Regions from separate parts of the Neobacillus sp. NPDC097160 genome, predicted to be linked through region 3. Evidence: riboswitches for the same ligand, from Rfam matches in the RefSeq annotation. Region 3 holds a riboswitch; each other region holds the start of a gene.
The links. A riboswitch is a leader RNA that binds a small molecule or an ion and turns the genes downstream of it on or off. The one in region 3 is predicted to bind lysine.
Positions count from the first base shown of each region.

Region 1: linked by a shared signal. The riboswitch ahead of ACIQXV_RS06575 (amino acid permease) and the one ahead of dapA (4-hydroxy-tetrahydrodipicolinate synthase) in region 3 are both predicted to bind lysine.
Region 2: linked by a shared signal. The riboswitch ahead of ACIQXV_RS13405 (aspartate kinase) and the one ahead of dapA (4-hydroxy-tetrahydrodipicolinate synthase) in region 3 are both predicted to bind lysine.

Region 1 covers NZ_JBIWDU010000003.1:427,056-435,353, forward strand. Annotated here, with positions in the region: gene ACIQXV_RS06570 (helix-turn-helix domain-containing protein) at 126-344, shown strand; gene ACIQXV_RS06575 (amino acid permease) at 410-1,891, opposite strand; lysine riboswitch at 1,991-2,181, opposite strand; gene ACIQXV_RS06580 (YitT family protein) at 2,362-3,177, shown strand; gene ACIQXV_RS06585 (MFS transporter) at 3,325-4,554, shown strand; gene ACIQXV_RS06590 (DMT family transporter) at 4,647-5,615, shown strand; gene ACIQXV_RS06595 (DUF421 domain-containing protein) at 5,685-6,545, opposite strand; gene ACIQXV_RS06600 (DUF1657 domain-containing protein) at 6,566-6,772, opposite strand; gene ACIQXV_RS06605 (DUF1657 domain-containing protein) at 6,847-7,050, opposite strand; gene ACIQXV_RS06610 (YmaF family protein) at 7,253-7,591, shown strand; gene ACIQXV_RS06615 (hypothetical protein) at 7,787-8,298, shown strand, end outside.
Region 2 covers NZ_JBIWDU010000008.1:157,714-166,011, forward strand. Annotated here, with positions in the region: gene sdhB (succinate dehydrogenase iron-sulfur subunit) at 1-227, opposite strand, end outside; gene sdhA (succinate dehydrogenase flavoprotein subunit) at 249-2,000, opposite strand; gene ACIQXV_RS13395 (succinate dehydrogenase cytochrome b558 subunit) at 2,057-2,665, opposite strand; gene ACIQXV_RS13400 (YslB family protein) at 3,092-3,547, shown strand; gene ACIQXV_RS13405 (aspartate kinase) at 3,637-4,851, opposite strand; lysine riboswitch at 4,970-5,147, opposite strand; gene uvrC (excinuclease ABC subunit UvrC) at 5,218-6,990, opposite strand; gene trxA (thioredoxin) at 7,131-7,445, opposite strand; gene ACIQXV_RS13420 (electron transfer flavoprotein subunit alpha/FixB family protein) at 7,603-8,298, opposite strand, start outside.
Region 3 covers NZ_JBIWDU010000005.1:292,484-300,781, forward strand. Annotated here, with positions in the region: gene ACIQXV_RS09740 (TldD/PmbA family protein) at 1-584, shown strand, start outside; gene ACIQXV_RS09745 (TldD/PmbA family protein) at 588-1,931, shown strand; gene ACIQXV_RS09750 (SRPBCC family protein) at 2,055-2,504, shown strand; lysine riboswitch at 2,743-2,923, shown strand; gene dapA (4-hydroxy-tetrahydrodipicolinate synthase) at 3,049-3,930, shown strand; gene adhE (bifunctional acetaldehyde-CoA/alcohol dehydrogenase) at 4,004-6,607, opposite strand; gene ACIQXV_RS09765 (hypothetical protein) at 6,704-6,931, opposite strand; gene ACIQXV_RS09770 (anthranilate synthase component II) at 7,161-7,763, shown strand; gene pabB (aminodeoxychorismate synthase component I) at 7,732-8,298, shown strand, end outside.

The DNA.
Region 1 (8,298 bases), on a different contig from region 3:
CCACAAAATGAATGTTCCTTTTTGATACTTAACGGAATATGAAATCAGCAAATGGAAGAATGGAAGCCGTCCACCTTTCCATTATAATGTAACTATGGTATGCTTTACAAAAGCGAGGTGTCATTTTGACTAATTATAAAGCAAAAAAAAGTAACCTCAAAGATCTCTTATCCAAAAACGGTATGGACTTAGAAGGCTTGGAAAGGAATACAAACATTCCTCAAAGCCAGCTTAACGATTACTTGTCAAAGAAAGTAATGAACTTAAATACTGCGATGACAATTTCCAAGGAATTAAATTGCCAAATTGAAGATTTATATGTTTGGTCATCCGAGGAAAAGTAAAGCGTTATAATGTGTAGTCAAATAAAAAACAGACTCGAATAATGAGTCTGTTTTTTATATCCTTATTAGTTTGTTACATCGCATTTTTCCAAAGGAATAACCTTTGTTTTCTTTGTAAATTTATAGCCAAGCCATAATAATAGGAATAATGGTAAACCGATGTATGAAACTAATGCACCGCTCCAATCGATATGGTCACCCATAAAGGCAGAATAGTTTTGTCCTAAAACAACAAAACCACAGACGGCAAAGGCGAAAATTGGACCAAATGGGAAGAATTTTGATTTATATGGTAATAGGCTAAGATCCTTGCCTTGCGCCACAAATGCTCTACGAAAACGATAGTGGCAAACTGCAATTCCGAGCCAAGCGATAAAACCTGACATACCGGATGCGTTTAAGAGCCATACATAAACGGTGCCATCTCCAAAGAAAGAAGCAAGAAAGGCAAGAGTTCCCACTAAGGTTGTGGCAATTAATGCATTTACCGGTACACCGTTTTTATTAAGTTTACCAAGAAATTTTGGGGCTTTTCCTTGACGAGCCAAATCCCAAAGCATCCGTGTCGAAGCATACATTCCTGAATTTCCGGCAGATAATACCGCTGTTAAGATAACGGCATTCATTACAGAAGCTGCGAAGGCAATGCCAGCTTTTTGAAAGACAAGTGTAAATGGACTAACAGAAACATCTCCATTTGCTAAGTTGCTATTTGTATAAGGAATAAGAAGTCCAATGACTAAAATCGCTAGTACATAAAATAAAAGAATCCGCCAAAATACTGATTTTACTGCCTTTGGAATAGCTTTTCCAGGATTGTCGGTTTCACCTGCTGCAACACCTAAAAGCTCGGTCCCTTGGAAAGAGAATCCCGCAGCCATAAAGATACCGAGCATGGCCATAAATCCGCCGTGGAACGGGGCATCACCAATTGTGAAGTTTTTAAATCCTATCGCATGGTCTCCCATAATACCAAAAATCATTAATGTTCCAGTAATAATAAAGATAATAACCGTTACTACTTTTATTAGAGAGAACCAATATTCAGCTTCCCCAAAACCTTTTACAGAAAGATAATTTAATAGAAACATAATCACTAAAAAGATGCTGCTCCAAACCAATGATGGGGTATTTGGGAACCAAAATTTCATGATCATGGTTACAGCAGCTAATTCGGCAGCAATAGTGATAGCCCAGTTGTACCAGTAATTCCAGCCGAGCGCAAAGCCTAGGGCAGGATCAACAAATTTAGTCGCATACGTACTAAAGCTTCCGGCAACAGGCATATAGGCGCCCATCTCTGCTAAGCTTTGCATTAAAAAGTATACCATGACCCCAATGATAAGATAGGAGAGAATGGCACCGCCAGGTCCGGCAGAATGAATGGCGCCGCCGCTTGCAAGGAATAGGCCGGTTCCGATTGTTCCGCCAAGTGAAATCATTGTAAGGTGTCGTGATTTTAAGCTTCTTTTTAGTTCAGTCGTTTCATTTTTTGGTGTCAGTTCACCGGTATAGTCATTTTGTTTTAGTGGTCTTGCTGTTTGCATGGTCATGACTCCTTTTTATTTTTTTCAGGAAGGAGTTTGGAATAAAAAATGCCATCGAAGTAGAATCGATGGCATTGTCAATACCCCGCATCATACCTTCCGAAAGATAGCTCAACACGCATGGCTGGTAGGACTATGCGTGACAGTTCTGTTCCTGTTCGGAGACAGCCCCAGCATGCTTTTCCAGAGATGAAAAACACACTTCGGCAGCTTTTCCTTTCAAACGGAGTCAGGGATGTCTCTACATCTCGTCCGCATTACTTATAAAAACCGCGACCTCTACCTCATCGGTTTGATGAGGATTTTTACTATGAAGTTAATATATTTATAAAGTATAAATATTATTTTGAAAAAGTCAATGGAAAAATTTACAGACAATTTCTTATTATTGTAAAAAACTATTAAATTTACTTCACATTCGAGAATCGGTATTATTTTAAAAAAGAACAAATGGCGGGGGATGATAAAAGTTGCAGTTTCTTGGATTAATACTGGGGTCACTCATTGTCGTGGTTGGATTTAATCTCTTCTTAATTCCTCATCAGGTATTAAGCAGCGGGCTTAGTGGTATTTCGATGATTTTTGGAATGGTATCTCCAATCAATACGGGACTTGCTAATTTTCTGTTAAACCTTCCGTTATTGATTATCGGATATAAAATGCTTGGAAAAAGATTTATTATGAATTCGATTTTTTCAGTCTTTATTATTTCAATGGGATTATACTTGGTTCCAGTACATGAGATTGCTAAAGATACGATATTATCTTCGATTTTTGGCGGTGCTCTGACGGGTATTGGGGTAGGAATCGTGTTCCGCTGTTCTGGTTCAACTGGTGGATTTGACATCATCGGAATGATTGTATCAAGGAAAAGAGATTTTCCGATTGGCACACTCCTATCAGGGATGAACGCCGTTGTTATCGTTATAAGTGGCTTTTTATTTAATTGGGATTCGGCATTAAACACATTAGTTTCTATTTATGTAACTGGTAAAGTGGTTGATGCGATATACACAGACCATGCGAAATTAACGTTAATGATTATTACAGAAAAAGGTCAAGAAATGAGAGAGCATTTACTGACTAATTTATATAGAGGGTTGACAATCATGGATGGAGTAGGAGGCTACTCCAATGACAAACGAAACGTATTGGTTACAGTCATTTCTAGGTATGAATTGAATGAAGTGAAAAACCTCATTACGGAAGTGGATCCTGCCGCTTTCGTGAATATTACAGAAACCATTGAAGTAATGGGCCTGTTCCACAGGCCGAATCCTCAATAATAAAAATAACCCCAAAATTTGGGGTTATTTTTATCTCTTTTAATTGCTATACTGAAAAGAAATGAAACTGGTTATAAATGGAGGATGTCCGATGTAGATAAACCTTACTTTTTTATAAAAAAATTCAATAAAAAGTGAGGGTGTACTATGTCCATTTTTGTCGGAAAACAAGCTTCCTTCCGGTTTCTTTGGTTTGGACAAATGTTTGCCAATCTTGGAGACATTTTATATGTGGTTTGTTTAATTAAATTGATCTTTGATGCGACGGGTTCTGTTACCTATATGTCACTGGTTCCATTTTTTAATACCTTTTCTGCGTTAATTAGCGGGTTATTGGCACCATTGGTCATCAATAAATACAAACTTAAGTCAATCTTGTTTTTTTCACAAAGCGGAAAAACGTTACTGCTGTTAGCATTGTGCTTAACTACAACTGTTTTTAATGATGGGTGGCTATTTTGGATTTATTTGCTCATCTGTTTTATTTCTTTTTTAGATGGCTGGGCTTCTCCCGCTCGAAACGCACTTGTTCCAAGTTTGGTTGAAAAGAGAAAGCTTGTGAAAATCAATAGTTTACTCTCCATTTCCGACCAAATCGTTCAGCTTGTTGCCTGGCCAATCGGCAGTATCCTGCTAGTAGCAATGGGTGCTGCTAAGATTCTTTGGTTAACCTTTATCTTATACGTGCTATCGACAGCATTGATGGGGTTAATCAAACATGTTACGAATCAGCAGACTCAAATAGAGCAATCGCGGATGGATGCCTTAAAAGAGGGCTGGAGGATTATTTGGGATTCGAAGCAGCTGAGGACAATTAGTTTCATGAATATCCTTGAAACCTTTGCTAACGGAGTTTGGATTGCTGCTATTTTGTTTGTTTATGTTGCTGAGGCTTTAAATAAAGGGGAGAGCTGGTGGGGATTAATAAATGGCTCCTTTTTTGCAGGAATGTTATTTGGAGGGCTGTTAATCTATCGTTTTTCACATATTTTAGAAAAAAAATTAGGAAAAACAATCCTCTGGTCCACCTGTAGCTTAATTGCGATTACGTTTTTATTTGGAACGACTTCTATTCCATGGTTTGCTTTATTCGTTTCCTTTTTATTTGGATTGCCACAAATGGCTCGTGATGTTGCTGAGACCACGATTATCCAACAAAGCGCAAGAGAACAACTTTTAGCCAAAGTCTATTCCGCCCGAGGTACATTGATATTTGGTGCCTTTGGTATTTCGTCACTAGTAATGGGATGGATTACCGAATCATTTGGTGTAAGAACCACCTATATGGCAGCAACCGGACTGTTCATCTGCTCTTTTTCGGTTGCGCTAATAGGCAAAAAATATCTTTTTTTAAATACGATAGAAAAAAGAGGCTAATCAAAAAAGTAAATTTAGGGAAACCACTTGAAGGTTTCCTTTTTTTCATGGAAAATAACACTATATTCAAAATACAAAGGAGATTTAAAACCATGCGGCCCATCCTAATAGGCATCCTTGCTGCTTTCTTTTTTGCGTTTACTTTTATTCTAAATAGATCGATGGAACTTGCGGGAGGAAGCTGGATTTGGAGCGCTTCCTTAAGGTATTTCTTTATGGTCCCCTTTCTTTTCTTAATTGTAATAGGCAGGAAAAATCTAAAACCATTGCTTTTGGAAATGAAACAGCGGCCAGGTGCCTGGTTCCTATGGAGTTCTATTGGCTTCGGATTATTTTACGCTCCTATTTGTTTTTCAGCAGCATATGCCCCGGGCTGGCTGATTGCGGCAACTTGGCAGATTACAATTATCTCCGGTTCACTGCTTGCACCGTTTTTCTATGAAACAGTTATGACCGATAATGGTCCAAGTCTAATTAAGGGGAAAATTCCCTTCAAGGGATTAGGAATGTCTTTAATCATTGTACTTGGAATAATTTTGATGCAGGTAGAACAGGCCAATCATTTGTCTATTATGGCCATATCCTTAGGGGTATTACCGGTGATCGTTGCATCTTTTGCATATCCGTTAGGGAATAGAAAAATGATGGAGGTATGCGGCGGGCGCCTTGATGTTTTTCAGCGTGTATTAGGAATGACGTTAGCCAGTATGCCCTTCTGGATTGTTTTATCCATTTATGGACTGATAGATGAGGGGCCGCCCAGTTTAGCACAAACTACCCAATCAGCACTCGTTGCCATATCCTCAGGTGTGATAGCAACTATTTTATTTTTTCATGCGACAGATCTCGTAAGAGGAGACATGCAGAAGCTTGCTGCTGTGGAGGCAACACAATCAATGGAAGTTTTATTCGCAGTAATCGGAGAGTTATTGCTCTTAAATTCGATAGTGCCTTCAGCTTTATCTTGGGGCGGCATGGCATTGGTCATGGCGGGAATGATACTGCACAGCTATGTTTCAAACAAAATAGTGAAGCTGAAGGTTCAAAAGGTAAGTGCATAAATTCAAATTCTGTCGGAATAACGAATCCTTATCAAATCAATTGATAAGGATTTTTGTCATTCTTCCTATTTATCCGTTAAGGTACGGCGCCAGCTTATCGATTGTTTCCTGTAAGAATGCCGCATTTTTCTTATACATCGCTTTTGATTTTTCACAATTGGTTTCAAGTGAAAATATCTCTAAGTCTGCCTGCGTTTTTTTTAAGGTTGCCAGTAATAACGGCCGCTGTGCGGGTGTTGGTACTTTAATTTTATCATCATAAAGATCAACTGTTATATCTCCATATGAGTCCACTTGTCCGAGGAATACATTATCAAGTGTTACTCCTTGTTTTTCTAACTCGGAATAAAGCCAGCCCCTGCCTTTTCCGGCACATCGTAATGCCTCATCGACAATATTCCCATCCATAATGATCGTTTGTGGTTCTTTCTCATTCGGCATTTTCATTTGCAAATCTTTAGGTGTTAATGGTTGGTTTTCCTTTTTTAATAAGGCACTTAAATTGCCGCGTGGTTCCAAAACGGCAAATTCTACATCCGCGACCTTGAAAATGTTTTTTTGGCGAAGCAGTGCGGATAACTCATCAATCGTATACTTTTCCTTTTTTAAATTATTTTCTAAGATTTTCCCATCTTGAATGACAACGGTCCCTTTACCTTCCACGAAATCACTGAATTTTTTACTCTTTATCGAAAAATAATTAGACAAAAAAGTAACAATTCCAAACACAACGATTGCTAATGCCCCATGATATATGTTTGACTCAAGTCCCGTAACAACCTCGCCGGCTATACTTCCAATCGTAATACCTGCAACATACTCAAAAAAGGAGAGCTCCGAAATTTGTTTTTTTCCAAGAACTTTTGTTGTTATGAATAAGAGCAGCAGGAAAATTATCGAGCGAAATATAATAAATATCCAACCTGGCATATGTTTCTCACCTCAAAATATTATGTACCTTTGTATTGTGGTTCATGTCGTTCAAGTTCTAAAACTCGGTATTGTAGGTCTTTTTTTACATCCCCGATTAGCAAACTTGTCTCATGGAAAATAACTTTCGCTTCCTCCTCAAGAGAATTTAATGCAAGGGAGGACAACTGAGCCTCAATTCCTTTTATGGTGAAAAGACATTGTTTAACGTTTGAAGCGATTGTCATAAAAGTAACTTCCTTTCATAGGAAATTCTAAAAATGAAAAAGGGGTTGGCATAAATCGCCAACCTATAACTGTTTTATTGATTATACTGCGGTTCTTCAGTTGTGATTTCTTGAAGGCGTGGTTCAAGGCTGTCTAGAACTGATTGTGTTTGCTGGGCAGCCTGTTGATAAAGTTGTTTTGCATTTTGGTTATCAGTTGCCAATGCAAAGGTTTCAAAACTTGCCTGTGCGCTTTTTAAACCGGCTAGTGCTTGTTTTACTTGTGTACCTACAGTCATTAATAATCCTTCTTTCGTCATGTGAATTGAAATTACAAAAATAGTATGTGGATTATCCTCTTGCTTATGCATGGATTTCTTATGATTTAATCTGAAACTTTTTCCAATCATCTGGAAGAGTAGCATAATCGTAAATATATTACTTTTTTTTTACATGAATGCATATAGTTGTAACAGCAAATGTAAAAAAGGGGTGATCATTATTAGAAATACAGGAAAAGATGATTTTGTTCAAGGATTTGTGCCGCATCATAACCATGGATCTGTTGATTACACTGGAGTTAGTTCCGGCCATGTGCATCAATGCCTGGATATAACGTCACCACCGATACAGACTCAAGATGGGGGACATATTCATTATACAGAAGGATATGTCCTATTTGAGGATGGACATACACACCATTATCGTGCATACTCAGGGCCAGCCATCCCTGTTGGGAACGGAATGCATGTCCATTATTATGACTTTCAAACAACAGAAGATAATGGCCATAGTCATCATGTAAAAGGCGTTGATCTGCCTGCCCCGGGGTCGAAATAACCGGCAAAAACCAATCTAAAATCAGATTGGTTTTTTTAATGGATAAGAAGGTATAAATTTCGACTTTAAGAATTGTTATTCTTAATGGATTACTTGTTAAACTTTTTTAAGAAAATTGCGTCAAATGTTTCTGTAATTGGAAAATATGGGGTAAAATAACAGTGAATAATAGAGAATATACAGGGGGGAAGATTTTTGATTTTATTAAGAAGAAAAGAAGTAGATGAGGAACATTTTGTTAAGTTAGTTGCTTATACAATCATTTTGTTTATTAGCAGCTTTTTCGTACCATTTGTCATTATTGCATCCTATCAGAGCATGGTCTATTTTTCCCGCTCCTATTGGTTTTTTTCAACGCCATTTTCGGCCTATATCACTTTTATGGGTGGAATGCTATTTATCGCTGTTATTTTGACGGTATATCTTATCTTGAGGCAGCGATGGGAAGGCGTCAGATTGAAATGGATCACAGGTATTTTAATTCTTTCAACAATACCGGCATTTATTTTAAGCCTAACCAATTATTATTATATGGACGACGATGGCATCCACTATAATGGGTTGACGGGCTTAGGGGAAAAAGAGTATAAATGGGATGAAATGACAAATGTACATATTGTCTATAGAAATCATCAGGGTACCACCGGATTATTTCAATATAAGTTTGAAATGACAGACGGCAGTAAAATAACGCTTCCATTTAATGA
Region 2 (8,298 bases), on a different contig from region 3:
ATCACCATTGAACAGGCGCCGCACACCTCTTCAAGACAGTTCATATCCCAAGTGATTGGGGTAGTAGCTTGTCCCTTTGCGTTGACAGGGTTTTTACGAATTTCCATTAATGCCGAAATAACATTCATATTCGGACGATATGGAATTTCAAATTCTTCCTCATATGCAGCAGAATTTTCGCTATCCTGACGCATAATTGTAAATTTAACCGTTTTATTTTCTGCCATTCTTTCCTACTCCCCTTTCTATTAATGTTTTTTCGTGTAATCGCGCTCACGCGGTTTTAGCAATGAGGTATCGACTTCAGCGTAATGGAATTCCGGTGCAGTCTTTGCATCCACGAATTTTGCCATAGTCGTTTTTAAGAATTCTTCATCATTCCGTTTAGGGAAATCAGGCTTATAATGTGCTCCACGGCTCTCATTCCTGTTGTAGGCACCAATCGTTATTACGCGGGCCAGTTGCAGCATATTTTGCAATTGACGAGTGAATGCTGCTCCTTGGTTGCTCCATTTAGACGTATCATTAATGTTAATGTTTTGGTAACGTTCCAAAAGTTCCTGAATCTTTTCGTCTGTTTTTAACAACTTATCGTTGTAGCGGACAACGGTTACGTTATCTGTCATCCATTCCCCAAGCTCCTTATGAAGCACATAAGCATTTTCGGTACCATTTAGCGACATAATCGAATTCCATTTATCTTCTTGTTCTTTCACATGACGGTCAAACACGGAAGATGAAACCGCCTCAGAAGTCTTCTCAAGTCCATCAACGTATTTAACAGCGTTTGGTCCTGCAACCATACCGCCATAAACAGCTGAAAGCAATGAGTTTGCACCTAGTCGGTTTGCACCGTGCTGTGAATAATCACACTCACCGGCAGCAAATAAACCTGGAATGGTCGTCATTTGGTCGTAATCAACCCATAGTCCACCCATTGAATAGTGAACAGCAGGGAATATTTTCATAGGTACCTTACGTGGATTATCGCCCATGAATTTCTCATAAATCTCAATAATTCCACCTAATTTTACATCTAGTTCATGTGGATCCTTATGGGATAAATCAAGGAATACCATGTTTTCGCCATTAATTCCAAGTTTCTGTGAAACGCAGACATCAAAAATTTCACGGGTAGCAATATCCCGTGGTACAAGGTTTCCATATGCAGGATATTTTTCTTCTAGGAAATACCATGGTTTTCCATCTTTATAGGTCCAAATCCGGCCGCCTTCACCACGTGCTGATTCACTCATTAAGCGCAGCTTGTCATCACCAGGGATAGCAGTAGGATGGATTTGGATCATTTCACCATTCGCGTAAGTAGCACCCTGCTGGTAAACGATCGATGCAGCGGAGCCGGTATTAATAACAGAGTTGGTTGACTTACCAAAAATAATCCCAGGGCCGCCTGTTGCCATGATGACAGCATCAGCAGAGAATGACTTAATTTCCATTGTTTTAAGGTTTTGAACAACAACCCCGCGGCATATGCCATCATCATCCACAACGGCACCTAAGAATTCCCAGCCTTCATATTTTGTAACCAAACCGTCCACTTCATGACGACGGACTTGTTCATCTAACGCATATAGCAATTGCTGTCCGGTTGTTGCACCGGCAAATGCGGTACGGTGATGCTGTGTTCCACCAAAGCGACGGAAGTCGAGTAATCCTTCGGGAGTACGATTAAACATAACTCCCATCCGGTCAAATAAATTAATAATAAATGGTGCAGCTTCACACATAGCTTTAACTGGAGGCTGATTCGCTAAGAAATCGCCGCCATAAACAGTATCGTCAAAGTGAATCCACGGTGAATCACCTTCACCCTTTGTATTTACAGCTCCATTAATACCACCTTGGGCACAAACAGAGTGAGAACGTTTTACCGGAACAAGAGAAAATAGTTCTACTGGTGTTCCTGATTCTGCAACTTTGATGGTAGCCATTAAGCCAGCTAAGCCGCCGCCGACTACGATCACTTTACCTTTACCCATTCGTGACTCACTCCCTCAATCCAAAATACAATATTTTTCCGAACAATCAGTAATTATTAAACAAATGCGATTAGTGTTTGAATGGCAATAATTGATAAAACTAGAAAAACACCAATTGTCACGTATGTAGAAATGACTTGTGAACGTGGTGACACAGTAATCCCCCAGCTAACCATGAATGACCATAAACCATTAGCAAAGTGGAAAATCGTCGAAAGGATACCTACTAAATAGAAAACAAACATAACTGGTGATGATAAAATATCATGCATCATATCATAGGATACCTCGGCACCAAATGCTGCAGCCACGCGGGTTTGCCATACGTGCCAAGCAATAAAAATCAGTGTAATGACGCCTGATATACGTTGCAATATGTACATCCAGTTCCTGTATGTACCAAACCTGTTGACATTGCTATTCGCGGTAAAAGCAATATAAAGTCCGTAGATTGCGTGAAATAGTATAGGTAAATAGATAACTACAGTTTCCAGAACAATCCGGAAAGGCAGATTTCCCATAAAACCTGCAGCCTTATTGAAGGACTCCGGTCCTCCTGTTACAAAATGGTTGACTACAAGGTGCTGCACCAGGAATAACCCGATTGGAATAACGCCCAGCAGCGAATGCAATCTGCGATTAACAAACTCTCGATTACCCGCCATTTTTTTACCCCCCTTTAATTTTTAAAAAATAATGTTAGGTTTCTTCCCTTTTTAATTCCCCTTAAAGAATTCTAACTTAGCACCACTGTGACAATAATGTGACATGTCCATTTTACTCCCAACAACTTGGAGCGTCAAGAAAACGGATACACAATCTTAAGTAAAAAATAAAATTTTTAAAATATATTGATATTATAATAGAATGGTGTAGAACACTTAATTCGATTGGATTTTTTTAGATATACAACCATTTTTTTGTATTTAATTACCAACATCTAAATGCTAATAATTTTACCTTTTAGGAAAAAGTAATTATGATGGTACATGAAATTAGATATTGCACAATAATATTACTTTTTCCATTAAAACTGTACTGAAACATAACACAAATTGTATATAATAGAATGATAGAAAGAGGGGAAACATGTGAAAGAAAGTACAGTCATTGATTTAAATGTGAATGCTGCTGAACCACGAACGATTTCGATATTCGGATATGAATTAATCAGGGAAATCCTTTTGCCTGAGATTTTAGGGAAAGATACCCCTGAAATCTTGTATTGGGCAGGGAAACGTCTGGCAAGGAAATTTCCTTTAGTTGATTTTGATCAAGTCGTTGAGTTTTTCGCTAATGCTTCATGGGGCCAGCTTGAAATAAAAAAAGAAACAAAAAATGAAATTGATATTGAACTAACGAGTCCTCTTATTGTGTCCCGTGTGAAATCAAAAGCTGAGCACTTTTTCCAGCTCGAGGCCGGTTTTCTTGCCCAGCAGATTGAGCTTCAAAAAGAAGTCGTCGCCGAAGCCTTCGAACACCCAGTCAAAAAAGCAAATAAAGTACAATTCACTATCAAATGGGATACAAAAGATCCCATCAAATAAAGTGAAACCAACGAGCATAAAGAGCCTTTAACCTATAATTACTGTTAAAAGGGTGTCAGGTACCTTAATGGTGCCTGTCACCCTTTTTACTATTTGCTTAGTTCGAATGCTGCGTGTAGGGATTCTACTGCTTTTAGCATTTGTTTCTCTTCGACGACGGCGGAGACTTTTATTTCGGATGTGCTGACCATTTTGATTTGGATGTTGTTAGCGGCAAGGACTTCAAACATTTTTGCAGCTACACCTGGATTAGAGATCATGCCTGAACCAACAATCGATACCTTTGCTAATTTATTTTCCGCATCAAGCTGCTCGTAACCCAGCACTTCCTTATTGTCCTCTAGTACCTTCAATGTCTCTAATAAGTCATTTGTATGAATGGAGAACGACAGATTGGCACTTCCTCCCTCTGTTGTGCTTTGAATAATAATGTCAACGTTAAGATGATTCTGTGCTAAGGTTGTAAAAATGGTTGACAGGCTTGTTAGTGAATTGCTAAGCCCTAATACAGTTACCTTTGTTATTTCATCTTCAAATGCGACACCACGTACGACTAAATTTTGTTCCATTGTTGCTTCCCCCTCAATGACTGTTCCTTCTATTTTCTCCATACTTGAACGAACTTCAAGCTGTACTTGATAGTTTTTAGCAAACTCCACTGCTCTTGGATGCAATACTCCCGCACCTAAATTAGCAAGCTCGAGCATTTCATCATACGAAACAGATAATAATTTGCGTGCCGACTTGACATACCTTGGATCCGTGGTGAACACCCCGGTTACATCGGTATAAATATCGCATTTATCTGCTTTTAGTGCTGCTGCTAATGCTACTGCCGTCGTATCAGAGCCACCTCGGCCAAGTGTGGTGATTTCACCCTCTTCTGTTACACCTTGGAATCCCGCAACAATAACAACCTTTCCATCAGAAAGCTGGGTCTGGATTGCCTCAGTATTAATTTTTGAAATTCTGGCGTTTCCGTGAACCGGTTCTGTAACGATTCCCGCCTGCCATCCTGTGAAAGAAACGGCATTAAGTCCTTGTTGATTTATGGCCATGGACAATAATGAGATGGTTACCTGTTCTCCAGTAGATAACAGCATGTCCATTTCCCGCTTATTTGGCTGCGAGGAAATTTCCTTTGCAAGGCCGACAAGTTGATCCGTGGATTTCCCCATTGCCGAAACGACGACAACAACATTGTTCCCTCGCTCGGTCTCCTCTTTTACACATGCTGCCACATTTAATATTCTTTCTACATTGGCTACGGAGGTTCCCCCGAATTTTTGTACAATTAGTCCCATTGCTGCCTTCCCCTTCTTTCATTTGATTAAGCTTAGATTCTCCCAAAAACGCAAAAAAGCAATGAGAAGGGCATCTCATTGCTTCAAGAACACGAAAAAATAAATTCTCGTACAAACAATGTAAGATAGCTCTCCAAGACATAGGTCTTGACAATCCTGCATTTATTCAATGCAGAACCAGCAAAGAAAGAAATGAGACCTTCTTCACTTCGGCGAACATTCCCTTTCATGATCCTTCTTCGAAGCTCATCCTTCTCAGAACCACTACTCTTGAAGCTCGCACCTCTACCTTCACTTTAGTACTATAAAGTGATAGTAATGTAAATTTTCACTCATTATAGCATGTTCTTTTTTTTCTGACAATGCTTATGAGTGAAGTTTATTGATTAATTCTTCTACCGCATTTGCTGGAATTCCGAGGGCTCGAAATTCCTCAAATGTTGCTTCTTTCATTTTCTTAACGGAGCCGAATTCCTTTAGCAATTGTTTTTTTCGCTTTTCCCCTATTCCCGGGATATCGTCAAGTACCGATTGAAAAGCAGACTTCCCGCGGATTTGCCGGTGAAAGGTAATCGCAAAGCGGTGAACTTCATCTTGGATTCTTTGCAATAAATAAAACTCCTGGCTGTTCCTAGCAAGTGGAACAATTTCCAAAGGATTCCCGTAGAGAAGCTGCGATGTTCGGTGTTTTTCATCCTTCACAAGCCCTGAAAGCGGGATATCCAAACCTAATTCATTTTCGAGGACATCTCTTACAGCCTCAACATGGCCTTTTCCGCCATCAATGATAATTAAATCAGGAAGCGGCAGGTCATCCTTCAAGGCTCTCGAATATCTTCTTCTGGTGACTTCTCGCATCGATTCATAATCATCTGGGCCTTTAACCGATTTTATTTTATATTTGCGGTATTCCCGTTTGTTTGCTTTACCATCAATAAAAACGACCATCGCCGATACGGGGTCTGTCCCTTGGATGTTGGAGTTATCAAATGACTCAATTCGGTGCGGGGTATAGATCCCAAGCAGCTCCCCAAGGTTTTCAACTGCCTTAATGGTTCTTTCCTCATCTTTTTCAATCAAGGAGAATTTTTCATTAAGGGCAATTTTGGCATTTTTAATCGCCATTTTGACAAGGTCCCTTTTTTGCCCGCGCTGCGGCTGCAGCACCTTCACTTCAAGCAGCTGTTCCGCCATAGTCAAATCCACTTCATCCTGAATAAGAATTTCTTTTGGTTTAAAGTGATTCGCTTTTGTATAAAATTGGCCAAGGAAGGTTAAAATTTCTTCCTCCGGCTCATTGTAGATGGGAAACATGGAAACATCCCGTTCAATAAGCTTTCCTTGGCGGACAAAGAAGACTTGGACACACATCCAGCCTTTGTCGACGGCATAGCCAAAGACATCACGGTCGGTAAAATCCGTCATCGTTATTTTCTGCTTTTCCATAATCGTTTCTATATGAACAATTTTATCGCGATATTCCTTTGCACGTTCAAAATCAAGTTCCTCTGCTGCCGCAGTCATTCTTTCCGTGAGCTCTTTCTTTATCTCCTTATACCCGCCATTTAAAAAGCGCGTAATTTCATCGGTCATTTGCTTATACTGTTCTTCGCTCACTTCGTTCACGCATGGTGCCAAGCACTGTCCTAAATGGTAATACAGACAAACGCGGTCGGGAAGAGTAGAGCATTTGCGCAGTGGGTATATACGATCAAGCAGCTTTTTGGTTTCGTTGGCAGCTCCGACGTTCGGGTATGGGCCAAAGTATTTGCCCTTATCCTTTTTCACTTTTCTCGTGATGATCAGTTTCGGATGTCTTTCCGCAGTCAGCTTGATAAACGGATAGCTTTTATCATCCTTCAACATGATATTGTATTTCGGATCGTATTTTTTGATTAAGTTTAATTCCAGTAAGAGTGCTTCTATATTTGAAGAGGTAACAATATATTCAAAGTCCTCGATTTCATTAACAAGTCTTAATGTTTTCCCATCGTGCGAACCGGTAAAATAGGACCTCACTCGATTCTTTAATACTTTTGCTTTCCCCACATAGATGATTGTCCCCTGACGGTCTTTCATTAAGTAGCAGCCAGGCTGATCAGGCAGCAGTGTCAGTTTTTGCTTTATTGTTTCATTCATTTCCGGCCACTCCACTCCGTCTCTTTTTTTTCGCTATCTTATAAAATATTAATGCAAACGACCGATAAAGGGAAGTGGGAGGTTTTTCATAAAAAAACCTTAGCCGGAAAAAATCCAGCTAAGGTTTTTTTAATCTCAACTTATACGTGCTTTTCTAACACACTTGCTAATGCTTCTTTAGGTTGGAAGCCGACTACTTTGTCAACAACCTCGCCATTTTTCATCACTAACAATGTTGGAATGCTCATAACACCAAAGTTTGCAGCTGTTTGTGGGTTGTCATCCACATCAAGCTTAGTGATTTTTACTTTATCGCCCATGTCTGCGTCAAGTTCTTCAAGAACTGGAGCAATCATTTTACAAGGTCCGCACCATGGTGCCCAAAAATCTACAAGAACAAGGCCTGAACCTGTTTCAGCAGAGAAGTTTTGATCTGTTACATGTGAAATAGCCATTTTTTATTTACCCCCTAATTAATACTGAAATACTACGGAAAGTATATCATTGATTGGAATATCATGCTAATAAACTGCTCTACTTGTTATTTTCCCCCCTTCATTCAAAATTAAACAAAAAAACGAACGGAAAATTCCGCTCGTTTTCCATCATTTATTAAGAATGAACCTTAAGCTTTTTAAACTCTTCTGTTAATAATGGAACAACTTCAAACAAGTCGCCTACGATGCCGTAATCAGCAACTTTAAAGATGTTTGCTTCAGGGTCTTTGTTGATCGCTACGATTACTTTTGAGTTAGACATGCCGGCTAAGTGCTGGATAGCTCCGGAAATACCACAGGCAATATAGAGGTCAGGTGTGACAACTTTACCGGTTTGGCCAATTTGTAGGGAGTAATCACAATAGTCAGCATCACACGCACCACGTGAAGCACCAACTGCACCGCCTAGTACATCAGCCAATTCTTTAAGCGGTTTAAACCCGTCAACACTCTTTACGCCGCGGCCACCTGAAATAACCACTTTTGCTTCACTTAGGTCAACGCCTTCACTCGCTTTTCTTACTACTTCTTTAATGATGGCGCGAAGGTCTTTGATGTCAACAGATAGGGAGGAAACCTCACCGGTTCTGCTTTCATCTTTTGCTAATGGTGCAATGTTATTAGGACGTACCGTTGCAAAAATTAAGCCATCGGTAACGATTTTCTTTTCAAATGCCTTTCCGGAATAAATAGGTCTTGTAAACACGATATTTCCGCCAGCTTCTTCAACCGCAGTTGCGTCTGAAATTAAACCGGATGAAAGTTTACCGGCAATTCGTGGTGCTAAGTCTTTGCCAAGAGCTGTATGACC
Region 3 (8,298 bases):
AGGTCGCACCATCCATTGTTACATATATCGATGATGGTACGATTCAAAATGAATGGGGTTCCATCAATATAGACGATGAAGGCGAAAATGCACGGAAAAATGTTCTCATCGAAAATGGTATTCTAAAAGGCTATTTAATTGATAAATTTAATTCTCGCAGAATGGGGTTGGAATCAACCGGTTCAGGCAGGAGACAATCCTTCCGCTTTGCTCCAACATCAAGGATGACGAATACGTATATTGCCCCTGGAAAATCAACACCTGAAGAAATCATTGCTAATACCGAACATGGAATTTATACCAAATATATGGGCGGCGGCCAGGTTAACCCAGCTACAGGTGATTATAACTTTGCGGTCATGGAAGCATATGAAGTAAAGAACGGTAAGCTCGGAAAACCGTTAAAAGGCGCTACTTTAATCGGTAATGGACCTAAAACCTTGCAGCTTGTCGATATGGTTGGGAATAATTTAGGACACGGTGCCGGGATGTGCGGTTCACTAAGTGGAAGTATTCCAGTTAACGTCGGTCAGCCAATGATCCGTGTCAGCGAAATTACTGTCGGTGGGACGAAGGGGGAATAAAAAATGACGATACAAGAATTTCAAGCAAAACTATTTAGTGCAGCTGAAAGCAGCGGTTTTACCGATGTCGAAATGTATTTTGAGAAGAAAGAAGTTTTTGGCTGCCAAGTATACAAAGGCGAAATTGATCAATATGAAATTGCCGAAGACGGCGGCATTTCCTTCCGCGGAAACATTAATGGGAAAATGGGTTATGCCTATTCTGAAAAAATCGATGAGGCCTCCATCCCCTTCTTATTAGAAAACGCAAAAGAAAATACGACGATAATGCATGATGAAGATATTGAAGAAATCTTTGCCGGCAGCCGGCAGTATGAGCAAGGAAACTTTTTCTCAACAGCTTTAAATGAAGTCACCACCCCTGAAAAAATACAATTTATCAAGGATGTTGAACGTGAATTACTGGCATTGGATCCTAGAATCGTCGCGACCGACTATTGCATGATTCGGACTGAATCGGTCTCGAGAAATTTGTCAAATAATAAAGGGTTAACATTAACGGATCAAATGAATTATTTGTATGTCCTTGTAGAAGCAATTGTTAAAGACGGCGAGGAAACGAAAACATCGTTTGAATTTAAAGTGACAAAAGACTTCTATCGCTTGGATGCAAAGGAAATTGCTCAAAAAGCTGCGGAAGAGGCACTATCACAATTAGGGTCAAGAAATATTGATAGTAAAGACTATCCGGTTTTATTAAGAAATGATGCTGCAGCAAGTCTTTTGGCAACATATGTTTCAAATTTTTCAGCTGAAAACACGCAAGCAGGTATCTCTTCCTTAAAGGATAAGCTTGGAAAGCAAATTGCCGGAGGAAAAATTACGATTGTTGATGATCCATTCCTTGAGGATGGTCTTGCATCCAGGACTTTTGATAGTGAAGGTGTTGCGACCAAGAAACTTACTTTAGTTGAGACCGGTGTCTTACAATCCTTGCTTCATAATCAAAAAACAGCGAAAAAAGAGCAAACGGAAACGACTGGGCATGCACATAAAGATTCCTATAAAAGTGCTGTCAAGGTCGGTCCATCCAACCTTTTTATCGAACCATCTTCGATTTCGTTTGAAGATTTGCTTAGTAGTATGAACGAAGGCATTTTAATTACGGATCTATCAGGCTTGCATTCCGGGGCAAATACGGTTTCAGGGGACTTTTCAGTTGCTGCCAATGGTTATTATATTGCTGATGGTAAGGTGCAATTTCCGGTTAACTTAATGACCATCGCAGGTAATTTTTATCAATTATTGCAAAATGTCGAGGAAATTGGCTCTGATTTAACATTCCCGCTATCACCGATTGGCTCTCCTTCGGTTTTAGTTAAATCATTGGCGGTTACGGTAGAGTAAAACTGGGTTAATGAACCAATTCCAATAATACGATTTCCATATGCTGGCACGAACATATAAATATAAAAAGGGCCTTCAATATAATGAAGGTCTTTTATATTGATATGGAGAGTAGGAAATTGAATGCCAAGCGGTATGCATCAAGTTGAGGTAGGGGTACCAATTAATAAGGTTTGGAATTTTATAAAGGATATGGATAACTGGGCTCCACTTATTCCTGGATATATTCATCATCAGAAATTTACTAAACGTCAGTCTACCTGGGAATTTTATAGTGATATTGGCATTTTAAAGAAAAAGGTTAGTCTGATGATCAATATAAAAGAATGGAATGAACCAACAAAGGTTTCCTTTACTTTACAGGGGGTAAATGAGAAATTTTCAGGCGGAGGATATTATCTGGCAGAAGCGATTGATAAAAATAAAACTAGGATGACAGGCTTTCTCGATATGACTGCCGAAGGTCCAATGGGTTTTATGATTAATGGAGTATTAAATTCTTATATCCCTAAAATAACGGAGGAAATGGTCATCGCCATCTCCACAAAATTGGAAGAGCTAAATAGATTTTAATGTTGCCTCTAAATCACAAAAAAAAATTTCTTTTCTTTTTAGAATGGGCAGAGCCAAAAAATAATTTTTGGCACTGCCTCTCACATGCTAATTAAACACACTTTTAATATGTTTTGTATAATATTGAACGAAGGATTCAAATACATTAAGATAGATCGGGAAAATTAACTTGAATTAAAATGAATTATCTGGTATATTAGCAATCAATTAAATACTTTCTTACTTCAAAACCTTTTGAAGTGAGGATAGAGGCGCAAAGACCATTAGTACACAATTTGAGGATAATGAGATCCGGCGATGATTGTGGAAAGGGGAATTTGCCGAAGCTTCAATGAAACTCATTCGACTTGAAGCTGGTTCTGCTGTTGAATAAGCACAGAATTGTCATATAGGAAACTATATGGAGGGCTATCTCACGCATAGGAACTTATTTTTATTATGTTTCTAAAGCAGCAGCGAACCCTCGTTGTTGCTTTTTTGCGTCGATTTGGAATTGGTTTCAACCCCTCTAATTTTATAAAAAATGATATAAAGGGTGAGCTTGATGAATTTTGGCCAAGTATTAACTGCAATGGTGACGCCATTTGATCAAAATGGTGAAGTTGATTTTGATGCTACAAAAGAATTAGTTAACTATTTAATTGCGAATGGGTCTGATGGATTAGTCGTTGCAGGTACAACGGGTGAGTCCCCTACCTTAACAAACGAAGAAAAGGTCGCTTTATTTAAATATGTTGTAGAGGTTGTTGACGGTAGAGTACCTGTCATCGCCGGAACGGGCTCCAATAATACGAGAGCCTCGATTAGCTTAACTAAGCAAGCTGAGGAAGCGGGCGTTGATGGAATTATGCTTGTTGTTCCCTATTATAACAAGCCATCTCAAGAAGGTTTATTCCAACACTTTAAAGCCATTTCAGAATCAACCATCTTACCGGTAATGCTATATAATATACCTGGACGAAGTGTGATCAACATGTCTGTTGATACGATTGTTCGTCTCTCAATGATCGATAATATCGTCGCGATAAAAGAAGCAAGCGGCAATTTAGATGCGATGGCAGAAATTATTAGCCAAACACCAGATGATTTTTCGTTGTACAGTGGTGATGACGGCTTAACATTACCGGTTTTAGCGATTGGCGGAGCAGGAGTCATTTCAGTCGCATCCCATGTCATCGGAAACGAAATGCAGGAAATGGTCAATAGCTTTAAAAACGGCCATCTAAAAGATGCAGCCTCAGCGCATCGCAGCCTCCTCCCAATCATGAAAGCTTTATTTGCTGCACCTAATCCAACACCGGTAAAAGCCGCTTTAAACATGGCCGGAATCAATGTGGGCGGTGTTCGTTTACCAATGGTACCATTAACAATTGGCGAAGAATTAGCACTAAAAGAAATTCTACCAGTTAGTGTCATTGAAAGATAAAACCACAAAAGCTGCCTATCTCCAAAATCGATAGGCAGCTATTTTATTTATTCCTCTTTGCAATTAGATGTCGTTACACACCTTTATATGCTAATCGATAAATCTCAGCTAATTCCGTTACTAACGGAAGCTTTGGATTGGCAGTCGTACATTGGTCTTCAAAGGCACGATCGGCTAGGAAATCAACTTTGCTTTCGAATTCAGCTTGATCAATTTGATTTGCTGCTAAGCTCATTGGGACTTCCAGTTCTTTAGCCAATTGAATGATGGCCTGAACGAGACTTTCTACACCTTCCTCAGTCGTTTTTGCAGGTAAACCTAATGTTCTGGCAATTTCAGCATAACGTTTGTCGGCTTTAAAATGGTTATACTTTGGAAATGCAGTAAACTTCTTTGGTTTTGTCGCATTATAACGAATAACATGCGGCATGAGAACGGCATTTGCACGTCCATGTGCGATATGGAATTCTGCTCCTAATTTATGTGCAAGACTATGGTTAATACCTAAAAAGGCATTAGCAAAGGCCATACCGGCAATCGTTGAGGCATTATGAACCTTTTCACGTGCCTCTTCGTCACTGCTATTTTTGTAGGCTCTTGGCAAGTATTCAAATACGAGCTGAATAGCCTTCATCGCAAGTCCGTCCGTAAAATCATTGGCCATACAGGAAACGTAGGCTTCAATCGCATGTGTCAATACGTCTAAACCTGTATCCGCTGTAATATGTTTCGGTACCGTCATGACGAATTGCGGATCAATAATCGCCACATCCGGTGTCAATTCATAATCAGCGAGCGGATATTTAATATTCGCCTCTTTATCGGTAATAACCGAGAAAGACGTCACTTCTGATCCCGTCCCAGAGGTCGTCGGAATCGCAACAAATTGCGCCCTTGATCCAAGATGAGGATATTTTACGATCCGTTTGCGAATATCGAGGAATTTTTGTTTTAATCCAAAGAATTCCGCATCAGGATACTCGTAGAACAACCACATTCCTTTGGCCGCATCCATTGCCGAACCGCCGCCAAGGGCAATAATCACATCCGGCTGGAATTTAGCCATCATTTCTGCACCTTTCATCACCGTCTCAATGGATGGATCTGGTTCCACCTCTGAAAAGATTTCGCAGTGGACATAATCTGGACGCTTCCGTAAATAATAAAGAACTTTATCTACATAGCCTAATTTCACCATTCCAGGGTCAGTGACAATGAACGCTTTTGAGATTTTCGGCATTTTCGCTAAATATTGAGTAGAATTCTTCTCAAAATAAATTTTAGACGGCACTTTAAACCATTGCATATTAATATTCCTTCTGGCCACTTTTTTAATATTGATTAAATGAATCGCACCAACGTTGGTGGATACAGAGTTTCCGCCATACGAACCGCAGCCAAGTGTTAAGGATGGAATATAGGCATTATAAATATCACCAATGGCACCCTGTGAGGAAGGAGCATTTACAATGATCCGGCCTGCTTTCATTCTTAAGCCAAATTCTTTGATGACGGTTTGATCATTGGTATGAATGACAGCGGAATGTCCTAAACCACCAAACTCCAGCATTTCTTCTGCCCTCTTATAGCCTTCATCATGATTGCTAACCTTATAGCAAGCTAAAACCGGGCTTAATTTTTCTCTTGATAACGGATATTTAGATCCGACTCCTTTTAATTCCGCGATTAAAATTTTCGTGTTTTCCGGTACAATAACACCTGCCAAGGCGGCAATTTTGGAAGCAGCCATCCCTACGATGTTTGGATTTACCGCACAGGAATGTTCATTGATGACTAATTTTTCAACCTTTCCTTTTTCTTCCTCATTTAAGAAATAACAATTGTTCGCAATCATTTCCCTTTTAACATCAGCATAAATTTCTTTATCAATAATAACGGCTTGTTCGGAGGCACAAATCATCCCGTTATCGAATGTTTTCGATAAAATTAAGTCATTCACTGCTTGATTTAGATTGGCTGATTTTTCTATATAACAAGGTACATTCCCTGGTCCAACTCCAAGGGCAGGTTTACCGGAGCTGTAAGCAGATTTGACCATGCCGGCCCCGCCAGTTGCAAGTATCATCGATATTTTCATATGGTTCATCAGTGCCTGTGTTGCTTCAAGCGATGGTGTTTCGATCCACTGAATGCAATTCTCTGGTGCACCCGCCTTTATGGCCGCATCCCTGAGGATTCTAGCCGCTTCACTGCTGCAATTCTGTGCTGATGGGTGAAAGGCAAAAATAATTGGATTTCGCGTCTTAATGGAAATAAGTGCTTTAAACATCGTCGTGGAGGTTGGGTTTGTAACAGGTGTAACCCCTGCGACAACGCCTACCGGTTCTGCAATTTCAATAATGCCTTCATGTTCGTTTTCATTGATGATCCCAACGGTTTTATCATATTTGATATTATGATAAACATACTCTGTTGCAAACATATTTTTGATGATTTTATCTTCATATACACCTCTTCCAGTTTCTTCAACAGCAAGCTTTGCAAGAGGCATATGCTGATCAAGACCCGCTAAGGCCATTTGTTTTACAATTTCATCAATCATTTCCTGGTCAAAACTGCGGAATTCCTCCAATGCCTTAAGGCCGTTTTCCACTAAAGTATCAATCATTTTTGTCACAGACTGCGTTTCTTTTACTGTTTTTTCTACCAAAGCCATCATTGTCCCTCCAATTGTTTAAATGCTTGTAAGTTTGTGATATATTTCACAAACATGTGTAAAAAAATAATAATAGGATTTGCTGTTCAATCCTTATTAGTCACAAACTGGATTTCGTGGAATCTTTTCAAATAAAATATCTGTTAGGACTTTTGAATATTTTTTGACAATGATTACGTAATTAACTGTCCAAATATAAGACGGGATTTCTTCATTTTCTTTAAACAACATAGCTTCAAATTCATCACCCACTGTTTCTTCAAAAACATCTTGGGTATACGTTTCAGAATCGGTTGAGAAGGTTTTCCATTCACAAATCATCATGTCATATCACTCCTTGATCCTTTATGAATTCATCATAGCATGAATTACAGACAATAGATTGTGAAATATTGAACAAAGTATGAAACTTGGAGATCATTACGGTCTAATAAACATTAAGAAGAATATTTACATCTAGCCATTTAAACATTAACATGGGAATGGTATAAAATCTTTACATGCACATGCTGCTTGGCAAAAAACGTTCATGGAAATGGAGGCGATCTAATCAGTGATTTTAGTAATTGATAACTATGATTCATTCACGTTCAATTTAGTTCAATATATCCGAACAATTGGCGAAGAGGTCGTAGTAATTCGAAATGACCAGCTGTCGCTTAAAAATATAGAAGAAATGCAGCCGGACCATCTTCTCATTTCACCCGGGCCAGGCAACCCTGATTCAGCTGGCCTTTGTTTACAAATCGTGAAAAGGTTTTATCAAGAAATCCCGATATTAGGTGTATGTCTAGGACACCAAATCATCGCGCAAGCATTTGGCGGAATGATCAAAAAAGCATTGAAACCAATGCATGGCAAAGTCTCATTTATTAGCCATGACCAAAATGGGGTCTTCCGTGATATTCCATCACCATTCCAAGTGACAAGATATCACTCATTAATTGTCGAGGAGTCTACCCTTCCTTCGTGTCTAGAGATCAGTGCAAGAAGTGCGGATGGAGAAATTATGGCAATTCGCCATAAGGACTATAAAATAGAAGGAGTACAATTCCACCCTGAATCGATCTTGACTCAAAACGGATTACAATTGATACAGAATTTTTTTAAAAAGGAATGTAAGAATGAAAAAACAACAGCCTCTCTTATCATTTGAATTTGTCGATTCGAACGGTAAAATAAAACCGCTAACATTTCAAAATCCATTCAAGGTCATTACGGCACATACAATTGAAGAGGTGCTCCCTTGCTTTCAACTTGTTCAGGATGCGGTGGACAACGGTTACTATGCCGCAGGATTTTTATCCTACGAAAGTGCCCCTGCCTTTGATTCTGCCTATAGCGTCATTGAGGAAAGTAAAATGCCGCTCTTATGGTTTGGTATTTTCACAGAAGCATTGTCTCAACCGCTCAGCACTAGCGGCGCATATGGACTCACAGAATGGAAACCAGCTGTTGGCATGGATGAGTATAATAAATCGATTTTATCTATTAAACAAGCGATTGAAAGCGGCGATACCTATCAGTCAAACTATACGATTCGTCTGAACTCACACTTTCAAGGGGATGATATCGCTTTTTTTGAAAAACTAAAAAGGGCCCAAGCATCCAATTATTGTGCTTACATAAACACGGGTGATCATAGTATTTTGTCTGCTTCTCCCGAACTATTTTTCCACGTAAAGGGAGAC